DNA from 3 places in the Streptomyces sp. 135 genome. Region 2 is predicted to be linked to each of the others. Evidence: riboswitches for the same ligand, from Rfam matches in the RefSeq annotation. Region 2 holds a riboswitch; each other region holds the start of a gene.

Region 1 (5,394 bases), 700 kb from region 2:
CCGTGAGCGGCCGTGAGCGACCTGTGCCCCAAGTGGCTGCTCGGCAAGGTCGTCGTCACGGGTGCCGCTCACGGCCAGGCGCCGCCCAGGGCTCGTCCGTCGTCGGCGGCCACGTCCAGGAAGACGGTCCCGCACCGCTGGGCGTGGACGGCAGGCCTCGGCAGATCGGCCGGCGGCTCGGCGCTCGACGGCAGGTCGGCCAACGTAACGCGCCAGTAGGCGAGACAGGCCTCCTGGCTCCCGGGTCGCGACGCCCTCCGAGCCGTGGTTCGCGGCGGGGACTGCGGTCCCGGCAGTGACTCACCGGCGAGTGCCGCGCTGTGCACGGGGCTGTCGCGACGCTGGATGCGTACCACCGAATCGGTCAGGACATGACCGCTCCTGGTATCGGCCAACTGCCGTCCGGGACAAGCCAGAAGAGGCACCCGGCGGTTATGGCGCCTCCTCGCCGCCGGGCTGCCTCAGATCGGCGAGCAGGCCGTCGAGGGCCTTGCGGAGGGCGTCGGAGTTGGCCGGGTCGAACCACGTGGTGCGGATGCGTTCGTTGTTTCCGTTCGGAGTCTCGTGGTCGGCGGCGAGCCGGTGCAGGGAGCGGGTCTCGTCGCCCAGGGAGCGGCCGACGCCCTGGAAGAGTCCGCGGAGGTAGCGTTCGGCGTCGCCTGCGGCGATGCCCTGGTCGACGGCCCACGACGCGAGCGTGGCGAGATACGCGTAATGGGTGGTCAGCGTCCCCGTCAGCGCGGAGAAGACGTCGAAGGCCGCCTCGTCCGCGACGGGCAGCACCCCGCCCAGGCGCTCGAAGAACGCGTCCACCGCCGGCTGCGTCGGGTGCGTCACCGTGACGGAGCGGCGTTCGCGTATGGCGGGCAGGGGGATGGCCCGTACGAGCGGGGCGTCGGTGGCCAGGGTGCGGCGCAGCTCGTCGTGGGTGACGCCGGCCATCACGTTGACCACGACCTTGTCGTCGTCCACCTTGAGGCCGGCCAGAGCTTCGTGCCGGTCCTGACGGCGTACGGCGATGATCACGAGCTCCGAGCGGTCGACGACCTCCTGATTGCCGGCGCAGACCTGTACGCCCGGAAAGCGCGCGGACAACTCCGCCGCCGTGCGGGCTCCCCGGGGCGAGAGGAACACCTCTGGCGACCTGTCACCCCCGTCACACAACCCCGTCACGATGGCCCGGCCGATCTCACCGACTCCGATGACACCGATGCGCTTCACTGCTTCTGCCTCCACGTTCTTCCTCCGTTGTTCCTTCTTTACGTTCTTCCTTCGGGGTACGTGGCGCTGCCGCGCTGGGGTCGGTCATGCGGTGCGTACGAAGTTCCCCACGGCGCGGTGACCTCGCCCATATCCCCTCCTTGTTCGATCGCGCGGACCGCCAACGCGTAACCTACGGCGTGGAGTTGCGGATGTCCGAGGCGGTGCTCGCCGAGGTGGCGGTCGCCCCCGGACGAGGACGGGACGCGTACCGCCACTAACGGAGTAGCCGCCTACCCCTTCTCCGGCAATGGCCGCTCTTTCCATACCCGGGTCCACATCCACATCCACATCCACACGACCTCCGCCTACCGGCATCATCGAGCGTCGCGATATGCCCGATTTGACGCGACGAGCGGCATTTAACCTGCACCTCTCCGTGAAATGGGTCACGCCGGCTTTCGCACGTACCGAAGACCTCGGACCACATTCCCGTTCTGCGGACAGAGAGTTGAGTTTTGGATCAAAGAGGGCCAAGGGAATTTGATCTCCACGAACCGGCCTCTCGCATTGCCGCTGCGAATTCGGGCCTTGTTACCTCCGGCCTTTCTCGCTTAATGTCACCGTCGAACCGGATGGAACGCCGAATCCTGCCGCTGTCCGGAAGCCGTTACACCCACCCACTTACTCACTCACGCACGGCAGGAGCGGGGGAACCAGGTAAGCCGCCGATCCGGTTTCCGGAACGGCTAGGGGTGAAGTCGCATGCCCAGTGCGACCGGACATCTCCCGTCCGAACCCGACAGCTCACCTCGTAGGCGACGGAGAGGAAATTCGTCATGCCTGCAAAGGGAAAGCACCGCCGTCCCAAGTCCCGCTCACTCACCCGGGGCATCGCCGCCGCGGGAACGGGCGGAGCCGTGCTCGTCCTGCCGGTGCTCGGCGCGACCACTGCCCACGCGGCTCAGGCCCCTACGGCCGTCAAGCCCGCCGCCGCCCCGAACACCCACGTAGTCGTCGCGGGTGACTCCCTTTCCAAGATCGCCCGGGAGCATTCCTTGAGCGGCGGCTGGAAAAAGCTCTACGAGGACAATCGCAGCGTCCTCGGTGACGACCCGAAGCTGATCCACCCCGGTCTCAAGCTCACCCTCGGCAAGAAGAACGCCGCCGAGCCCGCGAAGAAGGCGACCGCTTCCCCGGCTTCCGTCAAGACCGCCGCCGCCCCGGCGAAGAAGTCCTACAGCGACAACCTCGACGGCTGGATCCGGGAGTCGCTCGACATCATGGCGCAGCACGGCATTCCCGGCACGTACGAGGGAATCCACCGCAACGTCATGCGCGAGTCCTCCGGCAACCCGTGGGCCATCAACAACTGGGACTCCAACGCCGTCGCCGGAACCCCGTCGAAGGGCCTCCTCCAGGTCATCGCCCCCACCTTCGAGGCGTACCACGTGCCCGGCACCTCGACGGACAGCTACGACCCGGTCGCCAACATCACCGCCGCCTGCAACTACGCGGCCGACCGGTACGGCTCGATCGACAACGTGAACGGCCCGTACTAGACCGCGCCCCTCTGACATGCCGTGAGCCCCGGACACGTGGTGTGCCGGGGCTCACGGCATGCCCGTTCCGCGCGGCGGGGCGGACGGGAGAGGAATGGGCCGCGGATTGCCGGGCACGTGGACGTTGGTAGCCGAAAGATCGGAACCGAAGATCGGAACCGTAGACAGTCGGAACCGTAGACAGAAGTAAACGAAGGAGTTGTCGTGTCGTTCCTCTGGGCCATCATCGCGGGACTCATCATCGGCCTGCTGGCCAAGCTCGTTCTGCCGGGGCGTCAGCCCATTCCCCTGTGGCTGACGGTTCTCCTCGGCATCGTGGGCGCCGTGGTCGGCAACGCTCTCGCCAGCGCCTTCGGCGTTCGCGACACCGGCGGCATCGACTGGATCCGGCACGTCTTCCAGATCGGCGTCGCCGCCGTCCTCATCTCCTTCGTCACCCCTCTGTGGGCCCGACGACACGCTTGATCCCGTCCTACATCCCGTCCCCTTCGACGAAGGCCCCCGGCGCACCGCGCCGGGGGCCTTCGTCTCGGCTCGTGCCGACGCCCCGCGCCTCCTACGTCCAGTGGCGCAGGGCAAGGCGGGGAGTCTGCCGGACCAGCCAGGCGCCGGCCAGGCCGATGGCGGCGCCGGCGACGACATCGCTTGGGTAGTGGGCGCCGCTCTGCACGCGTTCGACCGCCACCATCGCCGCCGGTACCGCGCAGACGAGGCCGGCGGCCGGCCAGACAGGGAGGACGGCGGCGGTGAATCCGACCGCCGCCGCGGTGTGCCCGGAGGGGAAGGAGGAGGAGTCGGGGCGGTCGTCGGCCTCGTCGTGCGGGAACCACTCCTTGGGGGGCCGGGGCCGGTCGGCCAGCTGCTTGCACACGCCGTTCGACACCAGCTGCGCCACCGTCATGGCGGCGAGACCGGCCACGGCCGCGGTACGGCCGCGCCACCCGCCCACGCACGCCATCGCGACGGCGGCCCCGCACCACAGCTTCGTGCTCTCCGCCGCCTCCTCCACCCCGGAGAGCACCTTGCCCACACCCGGCGCGACGCGCCGGGCCACCTGCTGCGTCACCACTCGATCGACCTCACTCACAACCGTCAGCAACTTCATGCGCACCAGGTATCCCGTAACGCCGGAAGATACGCAGCTCTTGATCACTTGAAGCCGACCGGTCCGGTCACACGAAGCCGACTGGCCGAGCCGGTCGGCCCTCCGGCGATCAGGACTCAGACGACCAGGACCCGGCGCCCGCGGGCGTGACCGGCCTGGCTGTCGACGTGTGCCGCCGCGGCCTCGGCGAGCGGGTACGACTTCTCGACCGGGATGTGGAGCTTGCCCCGAGAGATGAGGCCGGCGGCTTCGACGAGCGCTTCCGGCACGCTCCCGGCCACGCCGGAGAACCGGACACCGAACTCCGGCGCGCCGAGATCGGCGATCGAGAGCACCTTCCGCGGGTCCCCGGTCAGCTCGACGAGTTCGCGGATGACGCCCGATCCGGCCAGATCCAGAGCCGCGTCGACAGGGCCGAGCCGCCGCACCCGCTCCACCCAGCCCTCGCCGTACGTCGTGGCGCGAGCCCCCAGGCCGCGCAGATAGTCCTGGTTCGCGGCCCCCGCCGTGCCGATCACGGCGATGCCCCGGTCGCGGGCGATCTGGAGGACCGCCGATCCGACTCCCCCGGACGCGCCGCTGACCAGCAGCGTCTGCCCGGACCGCACACCGACCTCGCGGATGACGCGCAGCGCGGTCTCCACCACGGAGGGGTAACCGGCCGCCTCCTCGAATGTCAGTCCCTCGGGCATACGGGCCCAGGCCGACAGCACGGCGAACTCGGCATAGGTGCTTGAGCCTTCCCCGAAGACGTGGTCGCCGGCCTCGACTCCTTCGACGCCCTCGCCGACCTCGTCCACCACCCCGGCGGCGTCCAGGCCGACTCCCGCGGGCAACTCGGTCGGGTGGGCCCCCAGGATCTGGCCTTCACGGATCCTCCAGTCGACGGGGTTCACGCCCGCCGCCCGCACGGCGACGCGTATCTGACCGTGGCCCGCATGGGGCTCCTCGGCGTCCACGAGCCGCAGGACGTCCGGACCGCCGAACTCGGCGAAGCTGATTCTCTTCATACGAGAGAACGTAACACTAACGGTTAGTGTTTTGAAACGGTTATTACTTCACATTTGTTAGCATCAGCGGATGACCGTGCCGCCCGGACGTCGTGAGCGCAAGAAGGCCGCGACCCGCCAGAAGATCGCTGACACCGCCCTGCGGCTCTTCCTGGAGCGTGGATACGAGGCGGTGGGCATCCGCGATGTCGCCGCCGAGGCCGACGTGGCCGTCACCACGGTCTTCTCCCACTTCGCCTCGAAAGAGGCCCTGGTGTTCGAGCAGGACGAGGACTTCGAGCACCGTCTGGCGCGGGCGGTCACCGGCCGGGCGGCGCGCGAGCCGCTCATCCCCGTACTGCGCCACGAGATGCGGGACATGGTGCGGCACTGCACGGCGGACAGCGCCGCGCCGATCTGGCGCATGATCGACACCTCGCCGGCCCTGCGGCAGTACGAGGAGTCGATGCGGCTGCGCCACGCGGAGTCGCTGGCGGCGGCCATCGCCGCCGACCTCGGCCTGCCGCCGGACACCACG
Region 2 (5,394 bases):
AGACGATCCTGCGGTGGACCGGCTTCATGCCGTCGCGGGCGTCCGGCAGGGCCCGGGAGTAGATGACCGAATACGCGTACTCGAGGAAGGAGCCCTGCATCTCGTCGACGACGTCGATGTCGAGGATCTTCTCCTCGAACGAGTCGTCGGGCGGCGGGGTCTTCGTGCTGCGGCGGGCCATCGCTGCTGCGGCTCCTTCACCAACAAGTGCGGGATCTGACGCCGACCATTGTGGACTGTCCCACTGACAACGCCGACCACGCCCCGCGCCGACGGCGGCGTCACCACCGCGACTACGCCGAGGGCGGACCGGGAACTTCGTCAGGTGTCCGCACGCTTGCATACAGTGGCAGGACTGGCAGCAATTGTTCTGAACCCAGCGATGATCACGACGATCCAGCGATCGAAGGGACGTACATGCCCATGGGTCACACGGCCACAGCCGAGGCCGGCTCCGGCGGCCTGACAGCGACCGAGCACCGGCTGGCCAACGGCCTGCGCGTGGTGCTCTCCGAGGACCACCTGACCCCGGTCGCCGCGGTCTGCCTCTGGTACGACGTCGGCTCCCGCCACGAGGTCAAGGGGCGGACCGGCCTGGCCCACCTCTTCGAGCACCTGATGTTCCAGGGCTCGAAGCAGGTGCACGGCAACGGCCACTTCGAACTGGTCCAGGGGGCGGGCGGCTCCCTCAACGGCACGACCAGCTTCGAGCGCACCAACTACTTCGAGACGATGCCCGCCCACCAGTTGGAGCTGGCCCTGTGGCTCGAGGCCGACCGGATGGGCTCGCTGCTCTCCGCGCTCGACGAGGAGTCCATGGAGAACCAGCGCGACGTCGTCAAGAACGAACGCCGCCAGCGCTACGACAACGTCCCGTACGGCACGGCCTTCGAGAAGCTGACCGCGCTCTCCTATCCGGAGGGGCACCCCTACCACCACACGCCGATCGGCTCCATGGCCGACCTGGACGCGGCCACCCTGGAAGACGCCCGCGAGTTCTTCCGCACGTACTACGCGCCCAACAACGCCGTCCTGTCGGTCGTCGGCGACATCGACCCCGAGCAGACGCTCGCCTGGGTCGAGAAGTACTTCGGGTCGATCCCCTCGCACGACGGCAAGCAGCCGCCGCGTGACGGCTCCCTCCCGGAGCGCATCGGCAAGGAGCTGCGCGAGGTCATCGAGGAGGATGTGCCGGCCCGCGCCCTCATGGCCGCCTACCGCCTCCCGGAGGACGGCACGCGCGCGTGCGACGCGGCCGACCTCGCCCTCACCGTCCTCGGCAGCGGCGACTCCTCCCGGCTCTACAACCGGCTCGTGCGCCGCGACCGCACCGCCGTCGCCGCCGGATTCGGCCTGCTGCGCCTCGCCGGTGCCCCCTCGCTCGGCTGGCTGGACGTGAAGACGTCCGGCGACGTCGAGGTCCCGGTCATCGAGGCCGCCGTCGACGAGGAGCTCGCCCGCTTCGCCGCGGAGGGCCCCACCCCGGAGGAGATGGAGCGCGCCCAGGCCCAGCTGGAGCGCGAGTGGCTCGACCGTCTCGGCACGGTCGCGGGCCGCGCGGACGAACTGTGCCGGTACGCGGTCCTGTTCGGCGACCCGCAGCTCGCTCTCACCGCGGTGCAGCGCGTGCTCGACGTCACCGCCGAGGAGGTCCAGGAGGTCGCCAAGGCCCGCCTGCGCCCGGACAACCGCGCGGTGCTCGTCTACGAACCGGTGTCCACCGACGCCGAGGACGCCGAGAACACTCAGGCCGCCGAGACCGCAGAGGAAGAGGAGGCGGCGAAGTGACCGAGGCCGCGACGATGCAGTTCCACCCCCAGCCCCAGGCCGGTACGGCCAAGCCGTGGGCCTTCCCCGCCCCCGAGCGCGGCGCGCTGCCCAACGGCCTCACGGTGCTGCGCTGTAACCGCCCCGGCCAGCAGGTCGTCGCCGTGGAGGTCCACCTGGAGGCGCCCCTGGACGCCGAGCCGAAGGGTCTCGACGGCGTCGCCACGATCATGGCGAGGGCCTTCAACGAAGGCACCGACAAGCATTCGGCGGAGGAGTTCGCCGCCGAGCTCGACCGGTGCGGCGCCACCATGGACGCGCACGCCGACCACCCCGGCGTCCGCGTCTCCCTCGAAGTCCCGGTCTCCCGCCTCCCCAAGGCGCTCGGCCTGCTCTCCGACGCCCTGCGGGCCCCTGCCTTCGCGGACAGCGAGATCGAACGCCTCGTACGCAACCGCCTGGACGAGATCCCGCACGAGGCGGCCAACCCGGCACGCCGCGCGGCCAAGGAGCTCTCCAGGCAGCTGTTCCCGGCGAGTTCGCGCATGTCGCGGCCCCGCCAGGGCACCGAGGAGACGGTCAAGGCCATCGACGCGGCCGCGGTGCGCGCCTTCTACGAGGCGCACGTGCGTCCCGCCACGTCCACCCTGGTGGTCGTCGGCGACCTCGCGGGCACCGACCTGGACGCCGTCCTCGCGGACACCGTCGGCACCTGGAAGGGCGGCACCGCCGAGCCCCGCCCGATGCCCGCGATCACCGCGGACGACACGGGCCGCGTCGTCATCGTGGACCGCCCCGGAGCCGTCCAGACGCAGCTCCTGATCGGCCGCATCGGCCCGGACCGGCACGACCGGATCTGGCCGGCCCAGGTCCTCGGCACGTACTGCCTGGGCGGCACCCTCACCTCCCGTCTGGACCGCGTCCTGCGCGAGGAGAAGGGCTACACCTACGGCGTACGGGCGTTCAGCCAGGTCCTGCGCTCCGCACCGGACGGCACGGGCGCCGCGATGCTCGCCATCAGCGGCTCCGTCGACACCGCCTCCACGGGGCCCGCGCTGGAGGACCTCTGGACGGTCCTGCGCACCCTCGCAGCCGAGGGCCTGACCGACGCCGAGCGCGACGTGGCGGTGCAGAACCTGGTGGGCGTGGCCCCGCTCAAGTACGAGATGGCCGCCTCCGTGGCCGCCACGCTCGCCGACCAGGTCGAGCAGAACCTCCCGGACGACTTCCAGGCGCGGCTCTACCGGCAGTTGGCCGCGACCGGCACCGTGGAGGCCACCGCGGCCGTCGTGAGCGCCTTCCCGGAGGACCACCTGGTGACGATCCTCGTCGGGGACGCCGCGGAGATCGAGGAGCCCGTCAGGGCGCTCGGCATCGGCGAGGTGAGTGTGGTCGCCGGCTGAGCAGCTGTCAGGACATATCGGGACCCCGGCGACCGTTTCGATGGCCGGGGTCGCGTACTCCCTATATGTCCGAATTCATAGGGTGGTTGCCTGTTCGGTGTGTGGCGTGCGCTACAAAAGAGGCGTTCTGTTTGTCGATTGAAAGACGGCCCGTTTAGCGTCGGTCCGGCTGTTCGTCACGCAGTACGTCGCATCCGCGGCACCGGACAGTCATCGCCGAGTCCCCGTACGGCGCGAGCCAGGGGAGCCGGGGACCCACATGTCCCCTGGGGTGAATCGGGCACCTTGCCGTCAGGTGAGGGACTCGTAGGAGACCTTCCTGCTCCGAACCCGTCAGCTAACCCGGTAGGCGAGAAGGAAGGAAAGGATCAGCCGCTTCATGGCGTTCACCCGTGCCACCGGGAAGCACCGTCGTCCCAGCCGCCTCACCCGCACCACCGCGAACGTCGCGGGCGTCGCCGCGATCACCACCACGGGTGTCATCGGAGGCCTGGCCGCTCCGGCGCTCGCCGCCGCCGACGACGCCGCCTTCGAACACACCGGGCTCACCCAGGCGATCTCCGTGGGCGACTCGCTCGCCGCCAGCATCGACGCGCAGGCCGCCGCCCAGCGGCAGGCCGCCGACGACGCCGCGGCCGCCAAGAAGGCCGAAGAGGCCGCCAAGAAGAAGGCTGCCGAGGAGAAGCGCAAGGCCGAGGCCGAGGCCAAGGCGAAGGCCAAGAAGGAGCGCGAGGCCAAGGAGCGCGCCGCCCGCGAGGCCGAGCGCAAGCGCCTGAACACCTACGTCTCCCCGATCTCCGGCTCGTACGTCTCCACGGGCTACCAGACCGGCGGCGCCATGTGGTCCTCCGGCAGCCACACCGGCGTCGACTTCCACGCAGCGTCCGGTACCCCGGTCCACGCGGTGGGCGCCGGTACCGTCGTCGAGGCGGGCTGGGGCGGTGCCTACGGCAACAACGTGGTCATCAAGATGAACGACGGCACGTACACCCAGTACGGCCACATGTCATCCCTCGGCGTCACCGTCGGCCAGACGGTCACCCCGGGCCAGCAGATAGGCCTCTCGGGCTCCACCGGCAACTCCAGTGGCCCGCACCTCCACTTCGAGGCCCGCACCGGCCCGGACTACGGCTCGGACATCGACCCCGTGGCGTACCTCCGCTCGCACGGCGTCAACGTCTGACCCGTCCCGGTACCTCACCGAAGGCCCCGGCTCTCCCGAGCCGGGGCCTTCGCCGTTTCCGGCCCGCCCTCGCCTGGCCAAAAGATATCCATGGAATCCGGCCCGCCATCGGAAATTAAGCGGCTCTGCAATAGAGTTCCGGAACGAGCGTCGGTCGACCGCGTTTCGCGGGGATTAAGGCGGAGGTCCGGTCATGCGCATTCCCGCACACTCGGTATGCACGGCCATCCGGGACGACATTGTCGCCGGGGTCTACGAAAGGGGTGGGCGGCTCACCGAGGAGCTTCTCGCGCGCCGTTACGGCGTCTCCCGCGTCCCCGTACGCGAAGCCCTGCGCACCCTGGAGGCCGAGGGCTTCGTCGTCACGCGCAGGCACGCGGGCGCCTGTGTCGCCGAGCCCACGGAGCAGGAGGCAGCCGACCTCCTGGAGCTGCGCACGGTGCTCGAACCGCTCGCCGCGGCCCGCGCCGCACAGCGCCGCACCGACGCGCACCTCAAGGTCCTGCGCGGACTCGTGCGGCTGGGCCAGGAGCGCGTGCGGAAGGGTCAGGGGGAGGATCTGCGCTCGCTGGGCGGCTGGTTCCACGAGACGCTCGCCCAGGCCTCCGGCAGCCCCGGCCTCATCACGCTGCTCACCCAGCTGCGGCACAAGCTCGCCTGGATGTACGTCGTAGGGCCCCCGGCCGCGCCCGCGGTGTCCTGGTCCGAGCACGCGGCGATCGTCGACGCGGTGGCCCGCGGGGACGTGGAACGGGCCAGGATGCTCACTGCCGGCCACGCGGAGCGGGCGACGGCCGCGCACCGGTTGCGCCCCTCGCCGAGGGCAGGCCGGGTGAGGGAAGTGCAACATCCCGTAAACACGGTGAGCCTCAGGAATTAACGCGGGTGCCGTATACAAAGTGAGGCGCGAGAGAAGTGCCGGTCAATGTAATTCCGGCCGTTCCTTTATCTCCATGCGTGAACTGTCGCCGCATAAACTGCCACCAGGTAAGGCATAAGACATAAGACAAAGGGCCCACCCCGTGTTCAGGGTGGGCCCTT
Region 3 (5,394 bases), 1.3 Mb from region 2:
TCAAGATCGGCATCAAGATGGCCGTGCTGATCGTGATCCTCGCGCTGGTCTATGTGAAGCGGGACGAGGAGAAGATCGACAAGGGTGTGTTCGGCGCGGTGGGGCTGCTGACCACGGCGAACGTCTTCATCGCCGTGCTGTGGACCTGATCCCCGAACCGGTTACGCGCGTGGCCCGCGCTCCTTCGGGAGTGCGGGCCACGCGCGCGTAGAGGGTGACCTTCCGCGGCTACGCCGGGCGCACCACGCTGTGGATCGGCATGTAGTAGATCGATTCGACGCGGACCTTCGCGCCCGGCTTCGGGGCGTGGATCATCTTGCCGCCGCCGATGTAGATCCCCACGTGGCTGATGTCGTCGTAGAAGAAGACCAGGTCGCCCGGCTCGGCGTCGGCGGTCTTCACGGTCGTGCCGGCCTTCACCTGGTCCCACGTGGTGCGGGGCAGGGTGATCCCCGCCGCCTTCCAGGCATCCTGGGTGAGCCCGGAGCAGTCGTAGGAGTCGGGCCCGGTCGCGCCCCATACGTACGGCTTGCCGATCTGTGCCTCCGCGAAGTCGATGACCTTCGCGGCCTTGGTGGCGTAACTTCCGCCGGTGCTTCCGGAGCCCGAGCCGCCACCGGAGCCTGAGCCCCCGCCCGGGCCTGAACCCGCATCCGAACCGGCGCCGGAACCCGATCCGGAACCCGACCCGGAATCCTGGCCCTCCCCCTGCCCCTGCTCCTCCCGCTCCTTCCTGGCCGCCTCCTCCGCCTTGCGCTTGCGCTCCGCCTCGGCGACCTCCTTGCGGGCCAGCTCCTCGGCCTTGCGCTTGGCCTCCCGCTCCTTCGTCCGCTCGATCGCGGCGAGCCGGGCCTTCTCCTCGGCGGTCAGCTCCGAGAGCAGTTCACGCGCCTCGCCCAGCTTCTTCTGGACGGTCTCCTTGCTCGTCCTGAGATCGTCCCGCGAGTCGCTCAGCGTCTCCACGCTCCGCGCGGCCTTCGTACGCTGCTTCGTCGCCGACGCCTGCTGCGCCTGGTAGTCGTCGACGGCCTTCTTCTGCCGCTTGGTCAGCCTGTCCGCCAGGTGGTTCTGGTCGAAGAAACCCTGCGGATCCTTGGCGAGCATCATCGTGGCGGTCTGGGAGACGGCCCCGGTGCGGTACTGGGCGGCGGCGATGGAGCCGAGCTTCTGGCGCGCCTCGTTCAGCCTGTCCGCGCGCTCGGCCACGTCGTCGAGCAGCCGGTCGGCCTTCTTGCGCTGCTTCTCGGTCTTCTCCTTGGCCGAGTTGTACTTCTGGGTGGCCACGCCCGCCTGGTGGTACAGGTCGTCGACCTTCTTCCGCACCTCTTCGAGGCTGGGCTTCGCCGGTGCGGAGGGGGCCGCCTGCGCGGCCTGTGACAGGAGCGCCACGGAGGTGAGGGCGGCCGTCGTGATGCCGACGGCGGGGGCGGTGCGTATTCCGGCTGTCCGGGTCCGCGGCTTGCGGTGCGACGCCAAGGGAGGCGACTCCTTCCGTAGACCGCCTACCGGGTTAGCTGTCGGGTTCGGGCGGATGGTCCGGAAGGTTGCCCTACGGTCCCGTACTGCGTACGGGGCCGATTCACCCCAGGTTTTCGGTGGGTCCCCGGCTCCGAACAGGTCGGACTCGGCGGAGGCAACCCGTTCCCGGCGGGATTCGCCGGTGGGGGGACGAGCGGCCCGCGGAGCACGCTAGCCAACTCGTGTGGCGCGTGTGAAGGTTGATGTTCCTTATGCCCGATACATTTCCGTTACTTTCCGGGGCGCCGGGGTCGGGCAGGCGGCGCTGTTGCGGAGCGTGACCGGGTGTGGGCGTGGCGTAGGTGAGGCGTAGACAGGCGCACGCCGGACGGGCCCGGGAGGAAGGTGGCCGGAACCCGGGGCGGGTTGTCAGTGGGGCCGCCTAGACTCGGGAGGCGATGAGCAGCCTCTTTGATGACAGCTTCCTGGCGGACCTCCGGCCTTCCCGGGCCACGGACGAAGAGCCCCCGCCGCCGCCCGAGGACAGCGCTCCGGAACCGGTTCCGGACGACTTGTTCGACGGGAAGTTCGACGTGCCCATGACCCGGGACACGCACTACCGCGACGGGGCCCCGCGCCCGGTCATCGACCCGGCGACGCTCCTGGAGGGGCTGAACGAGAACCAGCGTGCGGCGGTCGTGCACGCCGGCTCCCCGCTGCTCATCGTGGCCGGCGCCGGTTCGGGCAAGACCCGGGTGCTGACCCACCGCATCGCGTATCTCCTGGCGGAGCGCGGCGCGCACCCGGGGCAGATCCTCGCGATCACCTTCACGAACAAGGCCGCGGGCGAGATGAAGGAGCGCGTAGAGCAGCTCGTCGGCCCCCGGGCCAACGCGATGTGGGTCTCGACGTTCCACAGCGCCTGCGTCCGCATCCTGCGCCGCGAGTACAAGAAGCTCGGCTTCACGTCCTCCTTCTCGATCTACGACGCCGCGGACTCCAAGCGCCTGATGGCCCTGGTCTGCCGTGACCTGGACCTCGACCCGAAGAAGTTCCCGCCGAAGTCCTTCAGCGCCAAGATCTCGAATCTGAAGAACGAGCTGATCGACGAGGAGGACTTCGCCGCCCAGGCCGCCGACGGCTTCGAGAAGACCCTCGCCCAGGCCTACGCCATGTACCAGTCACGCCTGCGCGAGGCGAACGCGCTGGACTTCGACGACCTGATCATGACGACGGTCCACCTCCTGCGCGCCTTCCCGGACGTCGCCGAGCACTACCGCCGCCGCTTCCGGCACGTCATGGTCGACGAGTACCAGGACACCAACCACGCGCAGTACGCCCTGGTGCGCGAGCTGGTCGGACCCTCCGGTGGCGAGGGCGACGACCCGGCGGAGCTGTGCGTGGTGGGTGACGCGGACCAGTCGATCTACGCCTTCCGCGGCGCCACGATCCGCAACATCCTCCAGTTCGAGGAGGACTACACCGACGCGACCACGATCCTCCTGGAGCAGAACTACCGCTCCACGCAGACGATCCTGAGCGCCGCGAACGCGGTCATCGAGCGGAACGAGAGCCGCCGCCCGAAGAATCTGTGGACCAACCAGGGCGCGGGCGCCCGCATCACCGGCTACGTGGCAGACACCGAGCACGACGAGGCGCAGTTCGTCGCGGACGAGATCGACCGGCTCACGGACGCGGGTGACGCGAAGGCCGGCGACGTCGCGATCTTCTACCGCACGAACGCCCAGTCGCGTGTCTTCGAAGAGATCTTCATCCGTGTCGGCCTGCCCTACAAGGTCGTCGGCGGCGTCCGCTTCTACGAGCGCAAGGAGGTCCGCGATGTGCTGGCCTACCTGCGGGTCCTCGCCAACCCCGAGGACGCGGTCCCGCTGCGCCGCATCCTCAACGTCCCCAAGAGGGGCATCGGCGACCGCGCCGAGGCGATGATCGACGCGCTCTCGCAGCGCGAGAAGATCTCCTTCCCGCAGGCGCTGCGCCGCGTCGACGAGGCGTACGGAATGGCGGCCCGCTCGACCAATGCCGTCAAGCGGTTCAACACGCTCATGGAGGAGCTGCGGACCGTCGTCGAGTCCGGCGCGGGCCCGGCCGTCGTCCTGGAGGCCGTACTCGAACGGACCGGCTACCTCGCCGAGTTGCAGGCCTCGACCGACCCGCAGGACGAGACCCGTATCGAGAACCTCCAGGAACTCGCCGCCGTCGCGCTGGAGTTCGAGCAGGAGAACGCCCAGGCGGCCGGTGCTCAGGAGGACGGCCAGGCGGAAGGCCCAGCGGAAGGCGACGAAGGGGCCGCCGCCCCGGCCGGCACGCTCTCCGACTTCCTGGAGCGCGTCGCGCTCGTCGCCGACTCCGACCAGATTCCGGATGAGGAGGACGACGGCTCCGGAGTCATCACCCTGATGACGCTCCACACCGCCAAGGGCCTCGAATTCCCCGTGGTGTTCCTGACCGGCATGGAGGACGGCGTCTTCCCGCACATGCGCTCCCTCGGGCAGGTCAAGGAGCTGGAGGAGGAGCGCCGCCTCGCCTACGTGGGCATCACGCGCGCGCGTGAACGGCTCTATCTGACGCGGTCCTCGATGCGCAGCGCCTGGGGCCAGCCCTCGTACAACCCCCCGTCGCGCTTCCTCGAAGAGATTCCGGATACGTATCTGGACTGGAAGCGGAAGGGCTCTGTCGGCGCCCCCGCGTCGTCGGGTCCCGCCGCGGGCATCACCTCGTCGCTGTCCTCGTCGCGTTCGCGCACGGGCGGCGCGCAGGGCTTCGCCACGCGCCGCGCCTCGGAGAAGCCGGTGGTCTCGCTGGCTGTCGGGGACCGGGTCACGCACGACCAGTTCGGCCTCGGGACCGTGGTCGGAGTGAAGGGCACGGGTGCGAACGCCGAGGCGACGGTGGACTTCGGCGAGCCCAAGCCGAAGCGGCTCCTGCTGCGGTACGCGCCGGTCGAGAAGCTGTAACGCCCCGGGCGGCGGCCGGAGTTACGTTACGTCGGGTCGAGGTCGTGGCTGCGCAGCCACGGCAGCGGGTCGATCGCCGAGCCGCCGCTGGGGCGCACCTCGAAGTGCAGGTGCGGTCCCGTGGAGTTGCCGGAGTTGCCGGAGAAGGCGATGACCTCGCCCGCCTTCACGGGCCCGGTGGAGATCTTGTGCGTGGAGAGGTGGCAGTACCACGTCTCCGTGCCGTCCTTGGCGGTCACGATCGCCATGTTGCCGTAGGCGCTGTTCCACTTCGTGGAGACGGTGCCGTCGGTGGCGGCGAGGACTTCCGTGCCGTACGACACGGGGAAGTCGATGCCGGAGTGGGCGGACATCCAGTTGACGCCGGCCTGTCCGTAGTACGCGCTCAGTCCGTGCTGCTTGACCGGCAGGGCGAACTTGGGGCGGAGCCGCTCCTTGCGTGCCGCCTCCGCGGCCGCCTTCTTCTCGGCGGCCACCTGCTCGGCCTTGAGGTCGATGCGCTCCTGCGTGCGGCTCGCGCGGTCCGCGAAGTCACCGGCGTCCGCGGAGAGGTTCGCCAGCTGGGTGTCCAGCTTGTTGTTGGCGGTGGAGGGCTTCACGGACGTGGTGTCCGGGGCCGAGGCGGTCGTGTCCTTGGCCTCGTCCCCGCCGAAGCTGCCCACGGAGGCGGCGGCCACTCCGGCGACGCCCATCACGCAGGCGGACGGCACGGCGACGGTGAACAGGGCGGAGCGCTTGGCGGGGGTGCGGCGGCGGGTCCGGGACCGGCCCGCGCCGGAGCCGCCGTTCTTGCCGCGGGCGGCGGCGCGGGACCCCGGAGCCGGGCCTTCCGGAGCCGGCTCCGGCTCCGTGGCCGTGTAGGGGGCGTCGGCGGCGATCTCGTACTGCTCGGTGAGTTCGTACGGCTGCGGATTCTCGGATTCCGCGGTCTCGTACGGGTGGGGCGCGTCGTGCGGCTCGT

What was found. A riboswitch is a leader RNA that binds a small molecule or an ion and turns the genes downstream of it on or off. The one in region 2 is predicted to bind cyclic di-AMP.
Region 1: it holds a riboswitch for cyclic di-AMP, as region 2 does, so the genes downstream of both, KKZ08_RS31945 (LysM peptidoglycan-binding domain-containing protein) here and KKZ08_RS28880 (M23 family metallopeptidase) in region 2, are expected to answer to the same signal.
Region 3: it holds a riboswitch for cyclic di-AMP, as region 2 does, so the genes downstream of both, KKZ08_RS23215 (C40 family peptidase) here and KKZ08_RS28880 (M23 family metallopeptidase) in region 2, are expected to answer to the same signal.

Annotation. Positions count from the first base shown of each region.
Region 1 covers NZ_CP075691.1:7,104,086-7,109,479, reverse strand. The annotation lists gene KKZ08_RS31960 (fumarylacetoacetate hydrolase family protein) at 1-16, shown strand, start outside; gene KKZ08_RS31955 (hypothetical protein) at 13-219, shown strand; gene KKZ08_RS31950 (NAD(P)-binding domain-containing protein) at 433-1,236, opposite strand; cyclic di-AMP (ydaO/yuaA leader) riboswitch at 1,872-2,036, shown strand; gene KKZ08_RS31945 (LysM peptidoglycan-binding domain-containing protein) at 2,040-2,762, shown strand; gene KKZ08_RS31940 (GlsB/YeaQ/YmgE family stress response membrane protein) at 2,967-3,227, shown strand; gene KKZ08_RS31935 (phosphatase PAP2 family protein) at 3,319-3,828, opposite strand; gene KKZ08_RS31930 (NADP-dependent oxidoreductase) at 3,984-4,877, opposite strand; gene KKZ08_RS31925 (TetR/AcrR family transcriptional regulator) at 4,948-5,394, shown strand, end outside.
Region 2 covers NZ_CP075691.1:6,407,272-6,412,665, forward strand. The annotation lists gene KKZ08_RS28865 (DNA topoisomerase IV subunit A) at 1-181, opposite strand, end outside; gene KKZ08_RS28870 (pitrilysin family protein) at 418-1,788, shown strand; gene KKZ08_RS28875 (pitrilysin family protein) at 1,785-3,170, shown strand; cyclic di-AMP (ydaO/yuaA leader) riboswitch at 3,375-3,537, shown strand; gene KKZ08_RS28880 (M23 family metallopeptidase) at 3,550-4,353, shown strand; gene KKZ08_RS28885 (GntR family transcriptional regulator) at 4,547-5,233, shown strand.
Region 3 covers NZ_CP075691.1:5,115,320-5,120,713, forward strand. The annotation lists gene KKZ08_RS23210 (hypothetical protein) at 1-149, shown strand, start outside; gene KKZ08_RS23215 (C40 family peptidase) at 229-1,476, opposite strand; cyclic di-AMP (ydaO/yuaA leader) riboswitch at 1,484-1,640, opposite strand; gene pcrA (DNA helicase PcrA) at 1,917-4,433, shown strand; gene KKZ08_RS23225 (M23 family metallopeptidase) at 4,460-5,394, opposite strand, start outside.